Regions from separate parts of the Bacillus sp. XF8 genome, predicted to be linked through region 2. Evidence: riboswitches for the same ligand, from Rfam matches in the RefSeq annotation. Region 2 holds a riboswitch; the other holds the start of a gene.
The links. A riboswitch is a leader RNA that binds a small molecule or an ion and turns the genes downstream of it on or off. The one in region 2 is predicted to bind lysine.

Region 1: another riboswitch for lysine. It lies ahead of J4P91_RS02875 (aspartate kinase); the one in region 2 lies ahead of J4P91_RS12485 (amino acid permease).

Annotation. Positions count from the first base shown of each region.
Region 1 covers NZ_JAGDQK010000002.1:452,410-462,675, forward strand. The annotation lists gene J4P91_RS02835 (class I SAM-dependent methyltransferase) at 1-882, shown strand, start outside; gene J4P91_RS02840 (hypothetical protein) at 1,000-1,188, shown strand; gene J4P91_RS02845 (ABC transporter ATP-binding protein) at 1,493-2,383, shown strand; gene J4P91_RS02850 (hypothetical protein) at 2,421-3,941, shown strand; gene J4P91_RS02855 (DUF4097 family beta strand repeat-containing protein) at 3,965-4,759, shown strand; gene cyoE (heme o synthase) at 5,025-5,942, shown strand; gene J4P91_RS02865 (sensor histidine kinase) at 6,126-7,217, opposite strand; gene J4P91_RS02870 (response regulator transcription factor) at 7,214-7,933, opposite strand; gene J4P91_RS02875 (aspartate kinase) at 8,080-9,309, opposite strand; lysine riboswitch at 9,542-9,728, opposite strand; gene J4P91_RS02880 (MFS transporter) at 10,004-10,266, shown strand, end outside.
Region 2 covers NZ_JAGDQK010000019.1:53,968-64,233, reverse strand. The annotation lists gene J4P91_RS12530 (ornithine cyclodeaminase family protein) at 1-219, shown strand, start outside; gene J4P91_RS12525 (DMT family transporter) at 529-1,440, opposite strand; gene pdxR (MocR-like pyridoxine biosynthesis transcription factor PdxR) at 1,568-3,010, shown strand; gene J4P91_RS12515 (hypothetical protein) at 3,148-3,345, opposite strand; gene J4P91_RS12510 (hypothetical protein) at 3,438-3,698, opposite strand; gene J4P91_RS12505 (metallophosphoesterase family protein) at 3,770-4,510, opposite strand; gene J4P91_RS12500 (aminoglycoside phosphotransferase family protein) at 4,525-5,466, opposite strand; gene J4P91_RS12495 (VOC family protein) at 5,481-6,284, opposite strand; gene J4P91_RS12490 (sulfite exporter TauE/SafE family protein) at 6,497-7,396, shown strand; lysine riboswitch at 7,743-7,935, shown strand; gene J4P91_RS12485 (amino acid permease) at 8,048-9,511, shown strand; gene J4P91_RS12480 (GNAT family N-acetyltransferase) at 9,680-10,252, shown strand; gene J4P91_RS12475 (GNAT family N-acetyltransferase) at 10,249-10,266, shown strand, end outside.

The DNA.
Region 1 (10,266 bases), on a different contig from region 2:
TTGCGCCGGGATGCATTTGATCGCTTGGAAAATGAAGAAGAATATCTTTCACATATGAATGGTAGCGTCGATGATAAGGCTGTAGTTCTTCCATATGTAGTGGGAGATACAATAATAGAAATTGGCCCTGGTGGGGGTGCGATGATGAATAAATTCAAAGAGACTTATCCGAATAAATCGGTTATTGGGGTAGATTTATCGCGAAATGTAATTGAGAAATTAACAAATGATAAATACGAAAAAGGCTACGCCTGGGAAGTTACATTAGGAGATGCTTTACATCTTGCAGAAACGTTTCATCCAGAAAGTATTTCTACAGTTCATTGTGGTTCAGTGAATCATGAGATCTTTTCTTATGGAGAAACAGAAGGTAAGAAGTTTAATATTGCAACAATGGAACGTTTGGTGAAGAGTGTATTTCAAGTATTGACCCCTGGTGGACGTTGGATTATTCGTGATGGAGTAAAAACAGAAAGTGAAGAATGGTGTGAATTGCATTTTCATGATGAAACCGCAATACCTTTCTTAAAAAACTATCAACGTGATTTCAAAGGACGACAAATTAGGTTAAATATATTAGATGTAGATCGGGTAAGGATGCCGGTTAATGATGCAATGGAATTTTTATATACATACACGTGGGGGGAGGAAGCGTACCCACACGAAGTGCAGGAACAGTTTGGTGTATTCACACTTCAAGAATATATTGATTTTGTAGAGAGTGTTATCGGTTCAGAGAATGTAAAAGTAATCGAAGCGAAGCAGTATCTTTTAGAAGGTTACATAGAACATTTATCATCAAAAGTTACATTGTATGATGAGCAAGGCGAACAAATGGCATTACCAAATAGTACATGTTTACTTGTATTTGAGAAAATATAAATTTGTTTGATGTTTGAATTTTATTGCACATTAATGGGCGGTAAGCTCTCTACTGATTAAAGTTTCACTTTATTATACATATGATCAAATATGAGGAAAAGTATAAGGAGAATATGTATGTGGGAACAAACAGATCAAATCATAGGTTTTGCATATATCTCAATAGGTATCATCACCGCATGTTATTATATAATTGAAAAGAGTTTTACGAAGGAAAAAATAGGAATGTTCTGGTTGTTAGTAGGTTTTTTATTACCTCCTGTACTTTGGTTTTTAAGAGTTATTGTTGAAGGGAATAAAGAGTAAAAAAAGATTCCGAAACAGATTCAAATATAATCTGTTTTGGAATCTTTTTTTTGAACACGAATTGAGCTTTTGGAATTTTATTTCCTAGTTTATCCCGCATTAACTGACAGTAAAAGCCCAATTGGCGCGGGCTGATAATCAACAAGGGATGAAGAAAACCCCCACTGATTAAAGTTTCACTGTATATTTTAAGCTAATTTTCTCTAGATTTTACTTAGATTTTACTTTCACCGCCTACAATGAAAACAAGAAAACGTAAATGATAAAAATTTATGCTTGTTTCATAAGGTTAGGAGGAAATGTGATGGAATTAATAATTGACCATGTAACAAAAAAATACGGCGGGAAAATAGCATTGAATGATTGTAGTTTACATTTAAAACCGGGAGTGTTAGGGCTTTTAGGCCCGAACGGTGCGGGGAAGTCTACACTTATGCGTATACTAGCCACAATTGAACAACCGACGACTGGTAGCGTAATATGGGATGGGGAAAATATTCAAAAGAAACCGAAGTTGTTACGTTCAGAGCTCGGATATTTACCGCAAGACTTTGGCGTCTATCCAAATATGAATGCAGTAGAATTTTTAGAATATATTGCAGCGATGAAAGGTTTATCAATGAATTCTTCTAAAAAGCGTATCAATGAACTGCTTGAAGCGCTGAACTTAACGAATGATCGGAAACGATTATTAGGTGGTTATTCTGGTGGAATGAGGCAAAGAGTTGGGATTGCACAGGCATTATTAAATGACCCGAGATTACTGGTTGTAGATGAGCCAACAGTAGGATTAGATCCTGAAGAGCGAATTAGATTTAGAAATTTATTATCTAGTCTCTCTTCTGATAGAATTGTGATTTTATCGACACATATTGTAACGGATATTGAATCGATTGCGACTGATATTGCTCTATTATCAAAAGGGAATGTACTAGCGCATATGCGTCCTGAACAGCTATTAAAACATGTAGAGGGAAAAGTATGGGAATGGGTTATACCAACTTCTAAGTTACATAGTGTTCAAAAAAAATATATCGTAAGTAGCGCAATGCATCGCGGTGATGGGGTTTATACGCGTATTGTCTCAGATCATGCTCCTAATGCTGAGGCTCATATGATAGCAGCTTCTCTTGAAGATGCTTATCTTTATTATGTTTCTTCGAAGGGAGGACATAAAATTGAACAATGTATATAATCTATATTATTTTATTAAAAATAATTTAATTAGACAAATGAGAAGTTATCCATTTTTAATTGTAATCGGATTAACCACTCTTTTTGGATATGCTTGTGTACCAGCAGCTTCAGCAGGATATGAAATATTTTATCTTGGCGGTGTTAGAGGTGTATATAATTCAAATTGGCTTGGTGGAATGGGAGCAATGACGTCTACTTTGTTTATTTGGTTGTTTGGTTTTTATATGTTAAGAAGTCAAATTTCAGACGATCAACAGCTAGGAGTAGGACAATTAATTGCAGCTTCACCTATAAGTAAATTTCAATATATTTTTAGTAAAACGATTTCTAATTTTATTGTTTTAGTAGCTATTGAGACGGTATGTATCGTTGCTTTTATAGCGATGCAATTTATACGTGGGGAAGACCTTTCATTTCAATTAGGTAGTTATTTGTATCCACTTTTTTATATTGTATTTCCTTCGCTAGTTCTTCTTACGGCATTGACAACTTTTTTTGATGTCTTTCCTGGTTTGAAAGGTGTAATAGGCAATATTGTATTCTTTTTCTTATGGGTTTTATTAGCAATTATGTCATTTGAAGTCCCAAATCGCTATTTGGATATATTTGGTTTGGGGATTATTCGTTCAGATATGATACATGATGCAATCAGAGAGTATGAATTTTTAAGAGGAGCTGGTGGCGGAGGTTTTGGTTATAACCCAGTAGAAGGAAAGATAAAAACATTTCACTGGGATGGAGTAACTTGGAATGATGAAATACTTGTAACAAGTTTGACTTGGCTTGGGATAGCGCTGTTATTTATTTGGATAACTTCCCTTGTATTTAATAGGTTTTGTACGTTTCCTAAAGCAAAGGGAAAGGTAAGGCGGTTTGAGGGGAGTATGAAAGCAATCGCTGTGAACCAACAAAATCAAAACTCTTTTATATTCACTTCTATAATGAGAACAAAAAGTATTAATATGTTTCGTTTAATTGTAGCTGAGCTATTGATTATGTTAAAAGGTTTTACGATTTGGTGGTACGTAATTGCGATTGGGCTTATTGCATTTGGATTGATATGTCCAGTAGATATATCAAAAGGATGGCTACCTATTATTATGATTTGGCCAATTGCCATTTGGTCGCAGATGATGACGAGAGAAACATACTATGGTACGGATCAAATTATTTCTTCAAGTTGTTCTCCCTTGTATAAGTTTTTTGCAACGTGGATCTCAGGTATGATAGTGGGCCTCATTATTTCCAGCGGTCTTATCATTCAATTTATATTAATTGAAGATATTTCATTCTTACTTTCTTGGCTTAGCGGTATCGTATTTATTCCAACATTAGCGTTGACACTTGGGGTATGGAGTAAGACGCGTAAATTATTTGAAGTCCTGTATATACTTTTATGGTATTTAGGACCGATAAACCATCTTCCATATGTGGATTTTTTAGGAATATCAACATCATATGTGATTGTGTATATTACGCTATCTATTTTATTACTATGTATCGCATTGGTCGGACAGTTGCAGCAAATGGGAAGGTTACGGTTATTATTCAAGTAAGTAGTTAAAGGGAGAGAGAAGTTATGAAAGGGAAAATATATGTATGTTCATTTATAACCTTAATGATTCTTAGTCTAGTTGCATGTGATACAAAAAAGAATGAGTCGTCAGTTTCCAAACAGTTCACCGCAAAAAATATAAATGAGATTTATATAAAAACAGTAGGAGAAAATATTAAACTTCATTCTACAGTAGAAAAAGATATTAGAGTAGATATAGAAGAGATAAAAGATGTAAAAATGAAAGAGACTGGGGAGAAATTAGAAGTTATTACAGAAAACTCTTCATCCATTGTAAATTTTAAAACAGCTACTGTACATATATACCTTCCTGAAAAAACATATAAAAAAATAGATGTTAAAACAGAGTCGGGTAAGGTAATAGGTGAAAATATAGCATCTGAACAATTGAATTTGTACAGCGATTCAAGTGATATGACAATAAAAGAATATAAAGGAAACAATATAAAAGGAGTTTCCAAATCAGGAGGGGTTACGTTACAGGGAGTGGAGGGAAGCTTCGATATTCAAAACAATACGGGAGAGGTGAATGTATCCGCTGCTTCAAATCTAAAAAATGAAAGTAAAATAAAAACCGAATCATCTCATATAAATATAAACTTTAAGAAAGAGCCAACAAATCTAGAGGTTGACTTGTCAACACGTGCGGGTCAAATCAAAAATGAATTTTCACTTTCATCGGGTGAAAAAGGAAACGACCATAAAGTAAGAGGGCATATAGGAAGTGGAAAAGAAAATGATACAAAGTTAACAGCACAGTCTATGACAGGGACGATTGAATTAAAACGTGATGAGTAATGAGAATATAAAGTGGTTTTGAAGAAATAAAGTTCGATTATAAAAAACACATCCTGAATGAATATTTTTGATCTGTTCAGAATGCATTTTTTGCTGTATAAATTATTTGTTTGAGGATTTTCTAATCTTTCTATGCTACTCTTCACCGGTGTACCGTAAAGCCTCTTCTCTTGACATGGATATCATATAGTATTAATATACCGGGGAGTATATTAATACTATATACATTGTAGGAAACATCTAATGAAAAGGAGTACGGGGTGTCATGCGAAGGAAAAAAGAATTAACAAATTCGAAACGACAGCTATCGGACATTTTAGCCCAAACGGTTAAAACCGGAATTATTAAATCGAATTTGGTTCCAATGTTTGCAGGGTTAACATTGGCTCTATATAAATATAAGCTTAGCCCGTTTGAAAAAATTCCGGAGATTATATTTGCTATAATCGGCTCGATTTTAATAATAGGAGCAGCAGGAGCATTTAATAATCTGTATGATCGTGATATTGATTCTATCATGGAGAGAACAAAAAATAGACCAACTGTAACCGGAGACATAAGTCCTAAGACGGTACTATGGCTTGGCATATTGATGACAATCTCCGGTTTAGTATTTCTTGCGCTAACTACATATTTAGCAGCATTATTAGGATTTTTAGGTTTATTTTTGTACGTTGTACCATATACAATGTGGAGTAAAAGAAGAACAATTTATAACACAGAGATAGGGAGTATTTCAGGGGCAATGCCGCCACTCATTGGCTGGGCCGCTATGTATCCTGATATAACGCATCCAGCTATCATCGGTCTTTTTATTATCATGATTATTTGGCAAATGCCTCATTTCTATGCGATAGCTATTCGTAAACATGATGAGTATAAGGCTGCAAATGTTCCAATGCTTCCAGTAGTGAAAGGGATTAAAAGGACATATGTACAAACGAATGTGTATTTAATTATTTTAATTATAATAAGTGTTCTTTTAGGTTCATTAAGCATTGGTCTTATGTTAGTATCACTTCTTTTAAGCATTTTATGGCTTGCCTTAAGTATTTATGGTTATAAAAAAATGGATTCAGAGAAATGGGCAAAATCATTGTTTATTTTTTCGCTTTTCCATATGACAATTTTATTTTCAACTATTATTATCTATTCCCTTATAGGTGTTTTTTTCGGGAGCTGAATATAGGTAACAGATTGAAATTTTTAGACCGATTCAATTTCTAAAAAACTAGAAAAAACCAATTTCTCATGTGTAAAAAAAGAGAAATTGGTTTTTTTAGTGTTGGATTAAATTTTATGTTGTTAAATGAAACGAAAAGAATCCTTACTTTAATCAAACTATATTTTGGATCGATAAGAATTACTATAAAATTGGAAGAGTAATATGAATTGTTGTCCCATTCTTTATTTCGCTGTCTACATGAATTGTTCCGCCGTGTGCAGTTATAATTTTATGAGCGATCGCCATTCCAAGACCAGTGCCTTCACTTGAAACGTTTGTAGCTGTACCTCGGTAGTATTGTTTAAATAGATTTTGAACTGTCATTTCATCCATGCCGATTCCAGTATCTTCTATTATAATGTGTACATCGTCCTGTAATGAGATAGTGGTATGAATTTTCGTTCCTTTATGGTTATGTAAAACGGCGTTCATAAATAAGTTTTGTAAAGAACGGTAGAGTAATTTTGTATCAATGGGAATCATTATTTTTGTTTCATCTGATTGAAAACTAAAATGATAGTGTTCAGACCGTGGATCATTTGTTATATCAGCTATCATTCTTCTAGTAAATTCAACAATGTTTATTTCTTCTTTTCTTAATGGAATCTGTGAACCTTCAAGACGGAATGAAAGATTTAAGTCTTCAATTAACTCTTTCATATGATCACCTTTTTGCTGAATCTCTTGCAAAAACTTCTCTTGTTCTTCCTGACTCCACTTATGATCTGGCGATAGCATAAGCGCACTGTACCCTGTAATATAAGTGAGGGGTGTCTTTAAATCATGAGAGATTCCTGCCATCCATTCGCGTTTCATTTTCTCAAGTTGTTCTCGTTCATTCTCTATTTCTCGTAATCTGTTTGTTAAATGTTCTATATTTAGAAAGACATCTTTATATAAGCGATAAGGGCCTTTTAATTTCCCTGTTTTTTTATTGTACATTTGTTTCGTATTTTCTGGTGTCACGTAAGAACCTTCTGCTAGATGGTTAATCCATGAAATCATTCGAAATAAAGGTTTCCCGATATGCCATCCATATATAATAGCACCTAAAATAAGAGTACATATAAATAGACTAAAAACGATAAGGGCTTCCGTGTCTTTGTCATCTTTATTTATTCCAATAAGAGGTAGTATACCTTCCATTAAGATTGCCATGAAGATCCCCATAAAAAAAGTACCGATAAATAAACTACGAATAAAATGAAAGCCTAGCCTGAAACCGATTTTCATTTTTGTTGCTCCTTAGTATGCGGGATAAATTTATAGCCAATTCCTCTCAAATTAACAATGTATGTAGGGGATCTAGGATCTTCTTCTATTTTTTTACGTAATTTAGAAATATGCATTACTACTGTTTTATCATCACCCATGGAAGTCAGTCCCCATACTTGTTCGTACAATTGTTCAGCAGTGAAAATTCGATTTGGATGTGTGCATAAGAAAGTAAGTAATTCTAGTTCTTTAGCAGTGCAATGTACAGATTCTCCGTTTACAGTTATCAGTCCCTCGCTAGGATATAGAGAAAAGGATTCAAAATGTAGGTTCAAATTTTCTTCATTGCGATTTTCTTTTATCATATTTTGTCTACGTAGTTGGACATTAATTCGTGCAGCGACTTCTAAAGGATTAAATGGCTTTGTTATGTAATCGTCCCCGCCAATCCCTAAACCTGTTAATTTATCTAAGTCACTAGAGCGCGCTGTCACAAATAGAATAGGAGTATTTGTATAGTTTCGTATTTGTCTACATAATTCGAAGCCGTCTATATCTGGTAGCATAACATCGAGTAAGATGATATCGAATGAACAATTTTTAACTAGATTTAACGTGTCCGTTCCGTTTAGAGCGGTTGTTATATGAATGAAGCTTTCTTTCTTTAGGGTAAGTACTAACATATCTAGTATGCCTTGCTCATCATCTACTAAAAGGATTTTTTCTGTTCTCATTATGGATCCACCTTTACATGTTTTTCGAATCTGTTAGAAAGATATTTGGAAAATATTTCACATGTAATAGTGTAACATAATACTATTTTGCTAGATAAAAAATAACAACAAAGACTATGCTCTTTGTTGTTATTATGAAAATAAATTTAATTCATCTGTACTAATGGTTCAATTTTGGCCATAAACGATTGATGAAGTGCTTCTACACCATCTACTAAATGAAGGCGATCAATGACAACAGAGACTTTAATTTCAGATGTACTTACCATTTTAATATGAATATTTTCGTCTTTTAATGTAGAGAACATGTCAGCGGCAACACCTGGATTGGATACCATGCCAGATCCGACAATAGATACTTTAGCTAGATGATTTTCATATTCTACAGATTCATAGTGAAGTGCTTCTTGATTTTGTTCTAATACTTCTAGCGTTTCTCTTAAGTCATTAGAATGAATAGAAAAGGATAGATGTACAGTGCCTTCATTTGTAATGCTTTGAATAATAATATCTACATTAATATGAGCAGCGGCCAATGTAGAGAAAACAGTTGAAAGTGATCCTTGTTCTAATCCTTTAATTGTTACGCGTGTAATATTGTCTTCAAATGCAATACCTTTTACGATTGATTGTTGTTCCATGTTACATTCTCCCCTTACAATTGTTCCGTTTTCTTGTTCCATACTTGAACGAACTTCTAAAACTACGTTATGATTTTTTGCGAATTCAACAGCACGTGGATGTAGTACACTAGCACCAAGGTTTGCGAGTTCTAACATTTCATCATAAGAAATTTCATCGAGTTTATAAGCGTCTTTTACGACACGTGGGTCAGTCGTGTATACACCTGTTACGTCTGTGTAAATATCACATTTTTTCGCTTTAAGCGCAGCGGCCAATGCAACAGCAGTTGTATCAGAACCACCGCGACCAAGTGTTGTAATTTCGTTTTCCTCACTTAATCCTTGGAAACCAGCAACAATTACAATCGTACCTTTTTGTAAATGTGATTGAATACGTTCTGTATTAATATCAGTAATCCGTGCGCTACTATGCACAGATTCTGTCGTAATACCAGCTTGCCAACCAGTTAGTGAAATAGCGTCGTATCCTTTTGCTTGCAGTGCCATTGTTAATAAAGAAATAGTAACTTGTTCACCAGTTGTTAGAAGCATATCCATTTCACGTTTACTCGGATTTTCTGTAATAGCGGTAGCAAGTGCAACGAGTTCATCTGTACTTTTTCCCATTGCAGAGACAACTGTAACAACGCTATGACTTCGTTCATATTCTTCAATAATTAAATCTGCTACATGTTGAATGCGTTGGATACTTCCGACAGAAGTACCACCAAATTTTTGCACAATTGTTTCCATTATAAATTCCTTCTTTCGTCCATTTTTATGAATAGAGCAGGAAAGGTGTGTAAAACACATATGGGAGGAAAAGTATAAATCCCCAATATTCCTGTAGTTACCACAAAGAAAAACAAAAAACACCATCTCAAATAGGTGAGGATGGTGCTGTTACAGGAAAAGGGAAACAGAAAAAGGAGCTAATAAAAAAACCGCCAAAAAAGGAATATCATATAAAGAATGATATCTCTTTTTTGTAGATAGCTCTTCATACATACACGTCTGTATATATGACAGTTCTGTCTCTATTCGAAAACAGCCCCAATTGATAAATGCAGAGAAATTTATCAATTTCGGCAACACTTCCTTTTTTCTAAACTCATCGACATCTCTGTGTCTCCTTTAGAATACTTATAAGCGCTGCAACCTCTATCTCACGTTTTGGGCGAGAGTGTTTGGTTTATGAAGTTATTGGTAACATTTGTTTTATAATAATTAAAATATTTTAGGAAATCAAGTACTTCGTTAATATTTAGAAAATTAAAACTATTTAATCTGAATAAAAATATAGAAATAGATCGTTTATAAGTGTTATTTGATATTGAAATGTATTGATGTTTTGTGTATTAAAAGTCTTAATTATAAGAAAAAAAAGAAAATTAAATGTTATAATGTAAGGAAAAAGAAGGAAGATGCTTAGAGGAAGGGGATACATATGCAAGGAGAGATACAAACGGAAAATAAGGGGAGTTATGTAAGCAATTTATTGTTACCTGTTACAAAATCACGTCCTTTTACTTTCTTATGGATTGGTCAACTGCTTTCCGTTCTGGGAAGTTCTATTACAATGGTAATTCTTCCGGTAGTAGTATATACGTTAACAGGTTCAACAGTTGTTATGGGAATGACGATGGCTATGTATATGCTGCCGAATATTCTTGTTTTACCGTTTTCAGGGTTAATCGTTGATCGTATGAA
Region 2 (10,266 bases):
CAACACGAAGCTGGAGATTTCTTGATAGCGAGTGAACAAAACGAATGGGATTTTTCTAATGTATATAGTGAGCTTGGTGACATTATTTTAGGGCATAAACAAGGACGGACACATTCTGATGAAATTACTTTATTTAAATCTGTAGGGGTTGCCTTTTTAGATACAGTAGTGGCTGGTTCGATTTATCAAAAATATACAGAAAAGTTATCTGTAAAGTGACTCGTATTATGCTCTAATCGATTGTAAATAACGAAATAAAACCGCCCTTCCAGGCGGTTTTATTTCACGATATTAACTCCATTTATTCTCATCAAATAATTTAGTACATTACTCTCACTAAAATTTATTGAAAAACACCTGTAGATGTATTGGCTCTGTAATCAGTATAGAAATAATGATACAATCATGGCTCTCTCATTCTCAAGCACAAAAGCTACTTATACACAAACATCAACAATGGGCTGTGAAACAAGCCCTACTGTTACATAAATAAAAATGACCTCTTGCGTAGAAAGAGGTCATTCACCATTAACTCACTTTTTCCAAATTGAGAGCTGGCTTTTTTACCGCTCCCTTTTTCACAACGTATAAACCGATAAATATAACAAGTCCGCCAAGCAATTGCGTCATATTTATTCTTTCTCCAATAGTTACTGCCGCAAAAATAACCGCAAACAATGGGACAAGATACATATACACCATTACTTTTGTGGAACCAAGTTTACTAATACCAACATACCACATCGCTAGTCCAAAGACTGTAGCAAATATAATAGAGTACCCTAATGATCCCCAGCTTAGTGAATCTGTCGGCCATGTTAATGTATGTACGTTGAATAAACAATATATAACGAGTGGTACAATCCCAATTAATGTAGACCAAGATGTCACTCGCATCGCTGAATATTTTGTAATAAGCGGCTGAGCAAGTATTGGATACCAGCCCCAAGCAATCGCAGCTACTAATCCAATTAGATTTCCAAGCCAAGCATACTCATATGTAGATTGATTCGTATGCCCTGTTAATAACACAAGTGCTGCCCCGCTAAACGATAATAAAGAACCAATTTGAATCTTCATCGAAAAGCGTTCTTGTTTGTGTAATACTGCTAAAATCCCTGTAAAAATTGGTGACATTGCAATTAATAGTGAAGCATTTGTAGCTGATGTATATTTCACAGATAACATAAATAACGTTTGATATAATGTAGTTCCAACAATCCCAACGACCACTAATCTAAGCCAATCTTTTCTCTCAATACGTAACGATCGTTCTATTAAAAATGTAATTAATAATAATACCGGAGATGCAACTAAAAATCGTAAGCTATTAAATTGAATGGATGACATATACGCCACTCCATATTTTCCAATTGTATAATTTGCTCCCCATACTAAAGCAACTGATATTAGGAGCCATTCCATTTGCCATCGTTTCATCCGAATCTCCCCTTCCACTACCTTAGCATAGTAAAATTGGCTGGATATCACACCGTCCAATTGGCTGTTTTTTCACCCAGCCAATTTGCTATAATAAAACTAGATAAGGAATAAGGAGACGTTATAAATGGAATGGAAGTTAGATACTGATAGCAAGATTCCAATTTACCAACAAGTTGTTGATTTTATTGAAAGACGTATTATGTACGGAGAACTTCCACCTGGTAGTTTTCTCCCTTCAGAGCGAAAATTAGCTCTACAACTCACTGTAAACCGAAGTACTGTTACAACTGCTTATAATGAACTACGTGCTATGGGAATTGTGGAAAGTACAACTGGAAAGGGCACACGTGTAAGTACACATATGTGGGGCGTTTCTCCAACATTCACACCAAATTGGAGAGGTTTCATAGAAGGTGGTACTTTTTTGCCGAATTTACCACTACTTCGCCATATTCGAGAACAAGTACAGCAAAATGAAAATATCATTGATTTCGCAAATGGAGAACTTGGTTGTAATCTGTTTCCCCATGAGCAGTTGCAAGAAATTTTACATAAACAGCCTTTAACACAATCACTTAGCTATGATCATCCGCAAGGCTATCTACCACTACGACAAGCTGTAGCAAAGTATATGAAGGAACATTTACACATTGATGCAACTGAGCAATCTATTATGATTACTTCCGGCGCTCAGCAAGCGCTTCACCTCATTGTTCAATGTTTATTAAACCCAGGTGATGCAGTTGCTTTTGAAAGTCCATCACATTGTTACTCTTTACCTCTCTTCCAATCTGCAGGTATTCGAATTTTCCCATTGCCTGTTGATGAGTATGGAATTAACCCGGAAGATGTACATGAACTATATCGAAAGCACCGGATTAAAATGATTTTTTTAAATCCGAATTTCCAAAACCCAACCGGTACAATGCTTCATCCAAATCGGAGAAAGAAACTGTTATCACTATGTGCAGACCTGCGAATTCCAATTGTTGAGGATGACCCATCGAGTCTACTAACATTAGAAAATAAACAGCCTTGTCCAACTTTAAAATCCATTGATGAGAACGGAACTGTCATTTATGTTCATTCGTTATCCAAAATGATTGCGCCAGGTCTTCGGATTGGTTGGCTTGTTGCTCCGCAGTCCGTAGTGGAGCGATTATCAGATGCAAGGCATCAAATGGAATTAGGAATGAGCATATTCCCTCAGTGGCTTATGCAACAATTTTTTGAGACTGTTTCTTTCGATACGCATATGACACAATTACGAAAACAGCTAGTACAAAAAAGAGATATTCTTGTCGATTCCTTAAACTGCTATCTTCAGGATAAAATTTCTTTTTCAAACCCAAGTGGCGGGATTTACATTTGGGGGAAATTAAAGGAGCCTATAAACGAAAAACAGCTTATTATGCAAAGTTTAAAACAGCAAGTAGCCTTTATGCCCGGTAGTATTTTTGGAGCAAAGGATGGCTATATTCGTTTATCATACGGAAAAGTAGATATCAATCAAATAGATGAGGGAATCTCTCGTTTACACGCTGCTATTAAAGTTTGTGAAAAATAAATCCCTTTTACAATCTTTCTTATTCTCGAACGGGTAATGGATCGACAAATCTCCCCTCTTCTCAGCGTAATGGATTACGAACAAAATATTAAAATGAAAAAGTGCAAGGAATTTCCTTGCACTTTTTCATTTTGAGCTTATTGCCCCCATATTTTTTTAAAAGACTTCGTATATATGATAGCAAGTACAGATTGCGTAATGATAAATAGTGATGCAGTTATTGTTTTTAAATCATGATCTAACGCACCTAATATTCCCATCGTTAAGCCAATTAAGATAAAAAACACACTTAGGGGAGGCGTAATTTTCATTAATGTTCTAAACCTTTTATTCATACTATTCCCTCCTATTTATCTAGGGAGTTTCTGGAGAACCCTATGTATATAATAATCATACACCATATACAAATGAATGGTAATTCCCACTTTTAAATATGATATTTTAATTTGAATTTTTTAGGATTATCCATTTTATATAAAATGGATACCCACTTTCCTCTTTCAAACATCCATCTATTTTTTACAAATGTCCCTACTTTCCTTGTAGCAATCACTTTTTCTCCGTTTTTTAAGGTAAATTGAATTGTTAATTTTACTCTTCTCCTATAATTTCCTTGTGTGAATTCATTGCCGAAAACATACCTTGAAAATATAACTTCAAGAATTTCTGCATTTGTTTCTTCCCACAAAGAAACTCACCTCTCTTGTAAATTATTCATTATCTTAGTAGCGCTTTTCACACTATCCTAAATACATCAGTCTATTTTTTTAATCCACGATACTTAGCTGTAGTCAGCTCTTGGATATAAGCATCAAGCTCTGGCATTTCTGCTTCTTTCGCTAACTTTATCGCCAGTTCAATGTCATACGGAACCCGAACAAGTTGAATCGAGAAACTAGCTGTTTCTTTTTGATTATATAGCCCTTCAAAAATTAAATAAGAAGCTTGTGTAATCTCGAGCGGATTTCCTACGCTCCCTGCGTTACATAATGTTTTTCCTCTAAAATTTTGGACATAAGCTTGATGAACATCTCCATAACAGACAACATCCGGTGTTCTTTCACCTTCCATATTTTCTGTCAGATTACTATTTTCAAACATGCTTATGCGCTCTTCTCTTGAAGCATACGGTTGAACTCTTTCATATAGACTTCTAGGCGAAGCATGAAACATTCTAATGAATTTCCCGCTCATGATAAAATCAATTGAAAACGGTAACCCTCTTAAATAGTCCGCATGTTCTTCTGAGAGCTGTCTTTGATGCCACTGTAATGTCTCGAATTCAGTAGGTTTTGTTATAAAATCATCCCAATTCCCCATGACAACCTGCTCACATTCTTCCCGCACTCTCTCAATTACGTCACTAGACTGTGGTCCTTTTCCTACTAAATCACCTAAGCAAAAAATCCGTTCTATTCCTCTTAATTTAATATCTTCAAGAACTGCCTCTAGCGCAGGAATATTACCATGAATATCTGAAATAACTGCTATTTTATCCATATGAGCACCTCCAATTATTCTATATTTATTATATCTTCATTAAAAGATTTATACCAACTTGGGATATAGGATGTAAAACTATTATGTTCTTCTAAAATCCTTCTTAACCTCATTTTCATTCCATCTAGCAAATTAGGTGTGACTCGATTTGCCCACACAATATCCGCTGGAAAAATCATCGCTGCATACAATGCATATAATTTCCAAAAATGAAGTGATGGCTTCCCTTCACAATACCCATGAACTTGTCCAACTGCAAACGGTATACTTATATCAGTTGTAAATAAAGCCATTTTATAAAAATCATGAATAGGATCCCCAAAATCAAATCTCGCAAAATCGATTACTGAACAAAACTTATTTTGATGAATCATAATATTTGCTGGGTGAAAATCATCATGCAAAAAGACAGTCGGACGATTATGTAGTAAACTCTTATGATTTTCCACAAAAGCTAAAACAGCGTTCAAATCAATAAAATCCACTTTATATTCTGCTAGTGCTTGCAAGTATCTCTCGTATTTATTCCATCTATACACTTCCCAAGGTTCTTCTACATCATCTTTTTTCATTGTATGAATGGTCTTTAATACTTCTCCTGCCCTTTTTCCAGCCGTATATTGCTCTTTCTCAGTCAACTTGCCAAGTATGTCTTCACCGTTTTCTCCGCTAATCCATTCAAACACTTGTACACATTGATTCAATTTACCAAGATTTACGAAATCAAGTAGTTTTGGCATTGGTATACTTAATGATTCGAAATGACACATATATTCATATTCTTCATGTTTACGTTCACGAGTTGCAATATCACACACTTTAATAAAATAACGTTCATCATTTTCTAATTCAATTTTATACTTTTGATCAAACGAAAAACCTTTTGGAATAAGAGTACATTTTACTATAGGAGGCCAATCCAATTGTTGTTCTAACTCCCTTAACAGCTCTTTCATCTAGATCACCCCAATTAATATATGTACAGGCTTCCTAAAATTTCTTGTCTATTCTTCTGTTTATTCCCTCCTTGAAATTCAACCGCAAAAGGAAGTTCTCCATAGTTTATTAAATGATTTTGTACCAGCCCTTCACCAATAGGTTCACAAAACTGCACATTAATATTTTCAAGCAATACACTTTGACAAAGCGCATTCCATTCTTTATGATTTTCAGGTAAAGTCACTTGTACTTCGAGTATCTCTTTCCATCTTTCTACTGTTTCACGTACATTTTTCACAGCATAGTATATGGTCTGAATTTCTTTTACCTCGTTGCTATGCGGGGCAATAACGCCTACCTCTTGTAAATCTAACCTTCTACTCTCATCAGATTCTTCCCACTGTATAAAAAAAGGGAGTTTCGGACTACTCTCTTCCTGTTCCACAAATAACATTTTCCATTTTATAAGATGGCCGTCATTTCTCATTCGTTTTCCTTCAAATGGGCCTTTGACTTGTAATCCTTTTTCTACGAGTTTTACAGCTAGTTCTTCAATATAATCTGTACGAAGAGCAATTTGAAGCATGCCTTCTCCATCTTGTAATTTCTCTACCGTTTCCCGGACTAGTGGATTATCCGCTTGTTTTGCTTTATCCTCATGTTGCACTGCTAAAAATTCAATATACGATAAGTCAAAATAACATAAACTATTCCATGTTCCCCAGTTCGTATGTTCCCCGCCCTGTACAGTATGAAACCCAAGTTCCCTCATTTGTTTTTCAACTTCTTGTGGTGTACATCTAACAGCATGAACGAGATGATCAAATGCTAACATGGTTTTCCCCCTCCTCTTCATTACATCTTATTATTATATAATTGTTCTGTTATTTCATTCAATTAAAAAACTTTTAAAACCTAGTTGCTTTATAAGATTAATATGCATTATAATAATAAAAAATTAACATTAAAGCTGATTGGAAAAACCAAAGGCTCTTTTCTCATTAGGGAAAAGAGCCTTTTTTATTTATTATTACAGGGGGATTATACATGCAGAAATTAATTGTCTTTGCTATTATTGGTTTTTTTGCTCAACTCATTGACGGGGCACTTGGGATGGCGTACGGAGTAACGTCTTCCTCATTATTATTAATGTTTGGAATTGCACCTGCTGTCGCTTCCGCATCCGTTCATTTAGCTGAAGTTGTTACAACCGCAGCTTCTGGCGTGTCACATATTCGATTTGGAAACGTTGATAAGTATACCGTATCAAGACTGACATTACCTGGTGCAATCGGTGCCTTTGTCGGTGCATGCTTTTTAAGTAACTTGCCTGGCGATTTAATTAAACCATACATTTCACTCTTTTTATTTACATTAGGTGTCTATATTTTATTACGATTTATTATTCAAAAACAAATTGCCAAATCAAATAAACGTATGTCTGGAAAGCAGCTTATCCCATTAGGGTTGTTCGCTGGATTTGTTGATTCAACTGGCGGAGGTGGCTGGGGACCTATCACTACACCGGTACTTCTCGCGCGTGGAAATGAAGCACGAAAAGTCATTGGTTCCGTTGATACGAGTGAATTCCCAGTATCTTTAGCAGCAACTATCGGATTTTTCATTTCATTAGGATGGGAACAAGTTAGCTGGGTTTGGGTATTTGCCCTTATGCTCGGTGGCATTCTAGCAGCTCCAATTGCTGCATGGTTAGTACGAATTGTACCTTCACACTTACTGGGTGTACTTGTTGGTGGACTGATAATTTTTACAAATATTCGGACGCTACTTACATCATTTAAAGTGGATCCAACCATTATTACCCTTTCCTATATTGTTGTAGGTCTTATCGTTATCATTGCACTTTTCATCTCAGTTCGAAATCATTCCCAACTTACAAAGCAAAACGTTGGATATACGACTGGACAAAAGCGAGTTTTGCCTTAAATAAGGTGATGTAAAATACTAAGGTAAGCAAACGATAAGTTTGCTTACCTTTTTTACACTCTTAGGCACTCTTTATTTTGTTTATAGTCAATGTCGAATTTTATTTTTCTGAATTTTCTTTTAACTTTAAAGGATTTTCCATATCTTTTTGCGAAACATTTGTATAACAATTTTTTCTTCATTTTTTACATATCAAGTAGGTTCGGGTGGAATTTTGAAAACGTTTCCTATACAATAACCGATTTTTTTTGATATTTTCCTACAAAAATTCCTTGCAATATTTTCAGAAACTAATTACAATTGCCATATATTAAAAATCACAGCAATGAATAAATCCTCATCAATCCGATGAGGTAGAGGTTGCGGCTTTTATTAGTAGAACGGCTTAGACACAGAGGATGTCAATGACTCCGTTCGAAAGGAAATGCTGCCGAAGTTCGTATTTCTTCTCTGGAAGTACGAGCTGGGTCTGTCTCCGAATAGGAACAGAACTGTCACGTTTACAAAATACCGTGTAAACGTGGGGTGCTATCTTAACGGAAGGGTATGATGGGGTGGTTATTTGTGAAACGTTCCGCCAAATTCCTTTGGCGGTTTTTTGTATTTTTCTCCCCCGTTCCTTCCTATCTTACAAGAAAAGGAGTGTTGAACATGAATAGCGCAACGAATCAAGCTACCTCTAAAACTCAATCTACACAAGGACAAGGTGAACTAAGACGCGGATTAAAATCTCGCCACCTTACAATGATTTCTCTCGGCGGTACAATTGGTACCGGGCTCTTTCTTGCCAGTGGTGGTGTCATTCACACAGCAGGGCCCGGTGGAGCTCTCTTAGCTTATGCGGCAATCGGAATTATGGTTTACTTTTTAATGACAAGCTTAGCTGAATTAGCCGCATATATGCCTGTTGCTGGCTCATTTAGCACATATGCAACAAAATTTGTTGATCCATCTCTTGGATTTGCACTCGGCTGGAATTATTGGTATAACTGGGCAATTACAATCGCAGCTGAACTTGCTGCAGTTACATTAATTATGAAGTTTTGGTTCCCAAATACGCCTTCCCTTATTTGGAGTGGCCTTTGTTTAGTCATTATGTTTCTTTTAAATTACTTATCTGTTAAAGGATTTGGTGAGGCAGAATATTGGTTTGCCCTTATTAAAGTAGCAACTGTTATTATCTTTTTAATTGTTGGATTTATGATGATTTTCGGCATCATGGGTGGTGAACCAGTAGGTTTTAAAAACTTCACAGTTGCAGATGCACCATTTAACGGTGGCATCATGGCAATCATCGGCGTATTTATGGCGGCTGGTTTCTCATTCCAAGGAACTGAATTATTAGGTGTAGCTGCTGGTGAAACTGCCGATCCAGAGCGCAGCATTCCAAAAGCAATTCGTTCAATCTTTTGGCGCATCCTATTATTTTATATCTTTGCAATTCTTGTTATCGGTCTATTAATTCCGTATACAACTGAAAGTCTTGCAGCTAGTGATGTAACAGTAAGTCCATTTACACTTGTATTTGAGAAAGCTGGAGTTGCATTTGCTGCTTCTGTTATGAATGCTGTTATTTTAACTGCAGTTTTATCTGCTGGTAACTCAGGCATGTACGCATCAACTCGTATGCTTTGGGATTTAGCACGACAAGGAAAAGCACCGAAATTTCTAGGTAAATTAAATAGCCGCGGCGTACCTGTTAACGCGTTAATCGCAACTTCAGTAGTTGGCTGCGTCGCTTTCCTAGCTTCCTTATTTGGAGACGGTGTTGTATATGTTTGGCTATTAAATGCATCTGGAATGTCCGGTTTTATCGCATGGGTAGGTATCGCAATCAGCCATTACCGATTCCGTAAAGCATATATCGCACAAGGAAAAGACTTAAATGATTTACCGTATAAAGCAAAATGGTTCCCATTTGGTCCAATCTTCGCATTTGCACTTTGTGTCATTGTCATTTTAGGACAAAATTACGGAGCATTTATGGGCGAGTCTATCGATTGGAATGGTGTACTTGTTTCTTATATCGGCTTACCTCTCTTCCTTGCGATGTGGTTAGGATATAAATTTACAAAGAAAACAAAAGTAATTCCTCTTGATAAATGTGAACTATAATTGATAAATAACAGCAAACATTATAATGTTTGCTGTTATTTTTTTATCTTAATCCCCCCTTACTCAAAGATTCACTTCATCTAAATGAATGTCTCTATTGAAAGGATATATTTACTTTTTGTCGAACAGTGTATTATGTGTGAATTTTTTATATAAAGAAGGTGCCGCATGTTTATAAATGCAAAACTTGAAACAGAAAGATTACATATACGCCCTTATCAAATTACTGATGCACCAGCCTTATATGAATTGCAAAAACAACCTGAAGTACACCTCTATATCCCAGAACCTATTTATTCGTACAAGGAAATTGAAGATATCATCAGCTGGAGCATAGACATGAATAAAAAGAATTCTATAAACCATATCGCTAAATTCAATCTTTCTATTATAGAAAACATTTCTCAAAAATTCATAGGTTACTGCGGATTAGGTCCCTCTGATTTCGAACCAGCTTCAACTGAACTATATTACGCACTTTCTCATGATACATGGGGAAAAGGGTATGCAACCGAAGCAACATCAGCTCTTTTACAATATGCTTTTTCAATCATTGGAATCGAAACGATTATGGCCTCCGTCTTTCCAGAAAACAAAAAATCTATTCATGTATTAGAAAAACTTGGATTTCAATTCAAAGAAACTGTACAAAACTTAGAGAAATCTCTCCACGAGTATGAAGGTATGCTGTACTTTCAGATTTCAAAGGAGTTATTTTTACAAAAGGCGGGATTAAAATGAATATTACCCTTGAA